Bdellovibrio bacteriovorus: one gene and its partner. The protein of the gene in region 2 interacts with the protein of the main gene of each other region in a pairwise test. Links are inferred from orthologs where the notes say so. Each region holds a gene or a part of one and is shown on either strand. Other genes may lie near its edges.

Region 1 (3,317 bases), 1.9 Mb from region 2 along the record:
ACTACGAACCCAATGGCTTTGGCGGGCCCGCACAGAACGAAAGCTTCAAAGAGCCTGCCCTGAGCTTATCAGGCACGCTGGATCGCCATGATTCCCATAAGGACAATGACGACTTCACGCAAGCCGGAAACTTGTATCGAATGCTCAGTGAAGAAGAAAAAGACAGATTAACCACAAACATCGCAGGCACGATGAAAACCATTTCAGAGTACCTGCAGACCAAAAACATAGAACACTTCAAAAGATGCGACCCGGATTATGGCGGCCGCATCGCCGCCAAATTGGGATTAGACTAACGAAAGGGCTCGTTGCACAACTTGCGCAACGGGCCTTTTAACCATAAACGACATCGGATTGCTCAAGACGACAACGAATCAGAACGAACTCGGCCACCTCACTGGATTGATTAGAAATAAAATGTGGCAACCCACTTTGTGCCTTAAAGCAAGCACTGTCACCGACCAGCAAGGTCAGCTCTTCGGAACCTTCCTTAGCAACGACACAGCCTTTGGTAACGAAAACCACTTCATCCGTGGCGTTATGAAAGTGAGGCGCCGATGAAGCCTTCCCAGGCCCCAATATCTCATGAGAAATAAAAAGCCCCTGAACCCCCAAAGCACCTGAAATCACCGACGACAAGGAAAACTCCTCACCCGTCTTCGACGACGTCAACTGACGAAAACTTCTATCGGCTAATCTATTTATTTCCATCTAAGTATCCTCAACAAAAAAACTTACGAACACTCCCTCCCAAAACGCAAAAAAGCCCGCCAAAGGCGAGCTTTTGAGCCAGTCCCCCAAAGCCACCCCAAAACCAAGGTCGCTCAAAAGGGTTCGAATGCAAGGCGGAGGGTTCTCTCCGAAACGGAGGCGTGCTCCAAGCACGTCGGAGAGAAGGAGAGAGCCCGACAACGAAGTCAGTCGGACCCTTTTCAGCGGCCGCCTATCGGAAGGCGGCTTTGTCCCAGTATAGGCCCATACCACCCAAGTCTTCTTCGATACGAAGAAGCTGGTTGTACTTCGCCGTTCTTTCACCACGGCACAAGCTGCCTGTTTTGATCTGATGACAGTTCAAGCCTACAGCCAGATCTGCGATCGTCACATCTTCAGTTTCACCAGAGCGGTGGGACATGATTGTGCGGAATTTATTACGTTGAGCCAGGTTCACAGCTTCGTAAGTCTCAGTCAAAGTACCGATTTGGTTTACTTTCACCAACAAAGCATTACCCGCTTTTTTCTCAAGACCCATGCGCAGACGTTTTGGATTGGTCACGAACAAATCGTCACCGATCAACTGCATCGTCGAGCCCATTTGAGCTGTGGACTGAACCCAGGAATCCCAGTCGTCTTCCGCGAAGCCGTCTTCGATGGAAACCAGAGGATATTTCTCTGCCCAGGATTTGTAGATGCCAAGAAGTTCGGTCGGGCTGATGTGACCACCCTGCCATTCGTATTTGCCTTCTTTGAACATTTCAGTTGCAGCCACGTCCAACGCCAGGAACACGTTCTGACCTGGATCGTAACCCGCGTCCACGATGGCGTTCATCAGCAAATCAAGAGCTTCCTGATTGGAGCCCAATTTCGGAGCAAAGCCACCTTCGTCACCTACGGCTGTGGAAAGACCTTTTTTCGCCAGGATCTTTTTCAAAGTGTGGAAGATCTCAGTACCTGCACGCAGGGACTCAGCGTAAGAGTTGTTCACAGTTGGAACGATCATGAATTCCTGAATGTCCAAACCGTTGTTCGCGTGCGCGCCCCCGTTGAGAACGTTCATCAATGGAACCGGTAAGCGAGAAGCCTGGGAACCACCAACGTAACGATACAAAGGCAAACGGCAGTCTTGCGCCGCTGCTTTTGCAACTGCCAAAGACACACCCAGGATTGCATTCGCGCCCAGATTGGATTTGTTTTCAGTGCCGTCGATGTCGCGCAGAATTTTGTCGATGTAAACCTGCTCAGTTGCCTGAAGGCCCACGATCTCTGGAGCGATTTTTTCGCGAACATTGTCGACAGCTTTGTAAACGCCTTTACCCAGGAAACGGTTTTTGTCGCCATCGCGAAGCTCGCAAGCTTCGTGCGCGCCAGTGGAGGCACCAGATGGAACTGCTGCGCGGCCGGTGTTGCCGTCAGCCGTTGTAACTTCAACCTCTACAGTCGGGTTTCCACGGCTGTCCAGGATTTCACGAGAGATGACACTGATGATTTCAGACATGTTGATTTCCTTCTTTCTCGGCGTTTTTATTCATCGTTTTCTTAACCAGATCCATGCTTTCAAAGACAGTGCGCGGGTACTGGGTTTTTACAAACTCCCAGTCAACGCGTCTCATGGCCTCTTTCACTGCCGGGGTCATTTTCCCCTGGGCCGCAAGCATGGTGATCAGTTGCTGGGCGCGCACCATATAGTCATGCAGACGCGCCAGATTCTGACTTAAAACATAGCCCGGAGTTTCGCTGTCGAAATTCAGGTGGGACAAAGAGCCTTCGTGAGGCAGCAGCGAAGACGCTGCATTCTCTGGCACTTCCGCCTGAACGCCGGTGGCGGACTTCAGATTCTGTTTTTCAATTGTACGGATTCTTTCCTCAAGGTCACCGACATATTTCTGAAGATCTTCACGCTCACGCTGGGTGCGCTGAAGATCATCGATCAGACTTTGGAACAAGGCCGGGCTGACCTGATGGCCGACCGATTCACTGAAGATCGAACTTTGCTGGGTCGACCAGTTCAACTGAATGGTGATGCCTTCCCAGTGACAAACCGCCGCCGGCTGACCGACGTAAACCGGCAGGGACTCGAACGCGGCCTTCAGGTAAGTCGTCACCAGCGGATATTGTTCTGCCGGCAAAGGCAGATCAAACGAGATGCTGGCTTCATCACGGCGAAGATTTTCAATCGGTGGTTTTGGAGAGATAAAGTAAGAAAGGAACTGCTCAGGCTGGTTAAAGATTTCCTGAGGATGCGGCATCATGCGCAGAACGCTGTCCAGCACTCCCCACGCACGCAACTCCGGCCCTTCATGTCCCGCACGCTGCAGAATGTTTTCTTCTCGCTTCAGCGGAAGTCGCAGGACGGTTTCCAGAAAGTTTTCCATTTCAGGCGCAGTCATCCAATAAGACGAGTCTTTGAGCAATTCCATCGGAAGATGGATCTGCTCATACAGCGGGCTGAGGTCTTCGCCTTGCTGCTCCAGAACGGTTAAAACTGCGTTTGAAATCTTACAACTAAAGTGCACGAAGAAGGTCTTAGCCTAGTTTTTCCACTCTTTAAACACAAAAAAACGAACGATATTTCACTCTGCGCAGAGCAGCTGCGTTATAGG
Region 2 (3,293 bases):
TGGTGACTTTTTACGTCTACAGCGCAGCATTTTCAGCCCTTTTTGACGCGGCGTAGGTGTAAAAAGTCACCAGGCACCTTTTAAACGAAAAAAGCCACTCCGGTGGAGTGGCTTTGGGATTGGAATTTTATTTGGTTTTTTAGAATTCCAGAGGCAGGGATACGGATACAAGGCAGGGATACGGATACAACGACGGATTCGTTTTTCGCGTCAATGTCTACGCCGTCAACTTCGTCGAATGTTTCTTTCAGGTATTCCACGTTCAAAGAAAGGAATGGCAAACCAGTGAAGCCTACGCCCAGCTTTGTGCTTTTACCTTTCATTTTACCGCTGTCTTCAAGATCGATGTCGTTCATGAAGCCGTAACCCAGCCACGCGCGAACAAGAATCGGGAAATCAAGACCGACAACACCGTATACGGTGGTTCTTTTTGCAGACTCATCAGGGCCGGAATCCAACTCAGATGTTCCGCTGATACCCAACGTACCATCAAGCCCAGCCCAGAACATTACTGGAGATCTATAAGCCAGGCGCACACCCAACTGAGTTCCATTAATTTTCCCATCTGGATCTGTGGTTTTACCCATTTCGTAACCAAGATACGGCTCTAGCAGAATGTCTGCGTGAGATACGCTCCCGAAACCCATAACAACAGCCAACATGACCAAGAGCTTTTTCATAAAGTCTTCTCCTTTTGTAACCCAAAAAATTTAGGCATCCTTTAGAATTTTGAAGAGACTCTTTCGCAGGGTCAATGACCGAAACCCCACCCTACCGAAAGCCCAGTCCAGACACACCCGACTTTGGAGCGCTTATGTTACGAAGTTACAAAGATGACCGTGAATACTACGCCTCATTGCCAAAAAAACGCATCGGAGTGGGCGCACTGCTGTTTTATAAAGGCGATCTTTTGATCGTACAACCCACCTACAACCCGGCCTGGATTCTGCCCGGAGGCACCGTCGAGGCTGAAGAGTCCCCGAGCGAAGCTTTGCAACGGGAACTAAAGGAAGAGCTCGGATTAAACATCCAAGCCGGTTCACTGCTGGCCATCGACTATGTCAGCAACCGCGATGTCAAAGGCGAATACATGCAACTGCTTTTTTCCGCCAAAGACCTGACTGAATATCAGGCGCAAAACATCCGCCTGCCCATGTATGAAATAAAAGATTTCAAATTTGTCGCCGTTGAAAAGGCCCTGGAAATGCTCACCCCGATTGTCAGCCGCCGCGTGCACAGTGTGATACTGGCGCAAGAACAGGGACTGGGGGCCATTTATCTGGAAGAGGGTCGTCCGTTTTACGACCCTTTAAGACTGGCAATCGCTGATCCGTATTCCTTGCCAAAAACATAACTGCCGGCAACGAACACATCCGCCTCGTGGCAGATCTTCGCAGTCTCTGCGTTGATACCGCCATCAACCTCAATCAGGCAGGACAAACTCCCAGAGGAAATTTCCTGACGCAAACGAGTGATCTTCGCCACCTGATCATTCATGAAAGACTGACCGCCAAAGCCCGGCTCTACGGTCATCACCAGCACCAGATCGCACAATGGCAGCAGAGGCAAAACTTCTTCCACCGCAGTACGCGGGCGAAGGGTGATGCCGGGTTTCGCACCCAGTTCACGAATGCGTTTCAAAGTGCCTGCGGCGTCTTTGGTGGACTCCACATGAATGGTCAGATAGTCACTGCCCGCTTTCACGAATTCTTCCACATAGCGTTCAGGCTCTTCAATCATCAGATGCACATCCAAAGGAAGTGGCGACACTTTTTTAAGCGCCTTTACCACCGGAATACCAATGGTGATATTCGGCACAAAGCGTCCGTCCATCACGTCGACGTGAATCCAGTCCGCACCGGCCTGAGCCACGGCCTTGATCTCTTTTTCAAGATTGGCAAAGTCCGCCGACAAAATGGAAGGAGCCACCATCTTAGACGCCAAGCTGATCCCCCACTTTCAAGGCATGACCTTTCAGGAAATCAGCAATCGCCATGCGGTTGCGGCTTTCCGGCTGAACTTCAAACAATTGCAAAACACCGTCACCGGTTGCCACCGAAATGTGGTCGTCGTGAATGGCGGTGATCGTACCAGGCTTGGCACTGCCGATAGAGCCACCATCACGCGTGACTGTGGCTCTGTGCAGTTTCAATTTCTTACCCTGCAACAAAGTGTACGTCCCCGGCCCGTAAACAAAGCCGCGGATCTTTCCGTCGATGGCTTTGGCGGACGTGTTCCAGTCGATCTGGGATTCCATCTTTTCGATTTTTTTCGCCATCGTCACCTTCGATTCATCCTGAGGTGTCGGCGCTAGATTGCCACGAACATAATCCATCAGTTCCACTTGCAGAAGTTCTGCCCCCAACTGGGCCAGCACATCATGCAACTGCAAAGCGTTCATGTCCGGAGTGATTTTCACACGACGAATGCCAATGATGTCACCGGCATCCAGTTTCTTAACCATCTTCTGCAGGGTCACGCCACTTTCGACGTCTCCGGCTTCGATAGCTCTTTGGATCGGAGCCGCCCCACGCCAGCGTGGCAAAACAGATCCGTGCACATTCACACAACCAAAGCGGAATGAATCCAAAAATTCCTGAGTCAGGATCTGGCCAAAGGCCACCACCACCGCCACCTCAGCTCCCCAGGTTTTGATTTCCTGAAGCATCAGTGGATTCGCTTTCAACGACTCAGGCGCCAAAACCTTTAGGTTGTGGGCTTGAGCCAGAGCTTTTACGGGACTTGGAGTCAGTTGGAGTTTACGACCGGCAGGGCGGTCAGGCTGGGTGACAACACCCACGACCTCAAAGTGCTCATCAGACAACAGAGCTTTCAAAGAGGTCACGGCAAATTCAGGGGTTCCTAGAAAACAGACGCGGACCTTGCTCACACTTCACACTTTTCTTCGTCAGCTGTTGTAGCATCCCCTTCTTTTTCTTTTTTAACAGGGTAGCCGTACTTCTTGATTTGATTTTTGATTTTGTTGCCTTTGACGAAGCTCAGGTGATCGATGAACAAAGTGCCTTCAAGGTGATCCATTTCGTGCTGCATGCAGATCGCAAGCAGACCGTCGGTTTTCACGATGTACTCTTTGCCATTCACATCGAAAGCTTTCATTTCGATGTAGTTGTAGCGTTCCACTGTTTCGTAATAGCCAGGGATGGACAGACAGCCTTCATCGAAAGTGGTCTTGCCTTCGCCTTTGACGATTTCTGGATTGATCAGAATCAGCGGTTGTTTTACCGCCGCTTCCAGTTCGGTCATTTCTTCGTATTTGTAGCGGCGGCCCTTTT

What was found.
Region 1: the proteins of rpe (region 2) and eno interact in binary tests that used the Escherichia coli proteins (3 or more experiments, as listed by UniProt). The link is inferred for Bdellovibrio bacteriovorus from one-to-one orthologs.

Annotation. Positions count from the first base shown.
Region 1 is NZ_CP020946.1:3,025,854-3,029,170, forward strand. The notes cover bases 79-3,077. They hold eno (phosphopyruvate hydratase), read right to left. Parts: upstream 2,213-3,077; coding sequence 944-2,212; downstream 79-943. Other genes in these bases: B9G79_RS14520 (catalase), read left to right, coding at 79-296; B9G79_RS14525 (cupin domain-containing protein), read right to left, coding at 334-711; B9G79_RS14535 (hypothetical protein), read right to left, coding at 2,205-3,077. In the rest of the region: more of B9G79_RS14520, read left to right, coding at 1-78; more of B9G79_RS14535, read right to left, coding at 3,078-3,230. UniProt on the Escherichia coli protein: Catalyzes the reversible conversion of 2-phosphoglycerate (2-PG) into phosphoenolpyruvate (PEP). It is essential for the degradation of carbohydrates via glycolysis.
Region 2 is NZ_CP020946.1:1,122,634-1,125,926, reverse strand. Bases 117-3,091 are described here. They hold rpe (ribulose-phosphate 3-epimerase), read right to left. Parts: upstream 1,933-3,091; coding sequence 1,300-1,932; downstream 117-1,299. Other genes in these bases: def (peptide deformylase), read right to left, coding at 2,887-3,091; fmt (methionyl-tRNA formyltransferase), read right to left, coding at 1,934-2,890; B9G79_RS05535 (NUDIX domain-containing protein), read left to right, coding at 815-1,354; B9G79_RS05540 (outer membrane beta-barrel protein), read right to left, coding at 117-680. Also shown: more of B9G79_RS05540, read right to left, coding at 81-116; more of def, read right to left, coding at 3,092-3,293. UniProt on the Escherichia coli protein: Catalyzes the reversible epimerization of D-ribulose 5-phosphate to D-xylulose 5-phosphate.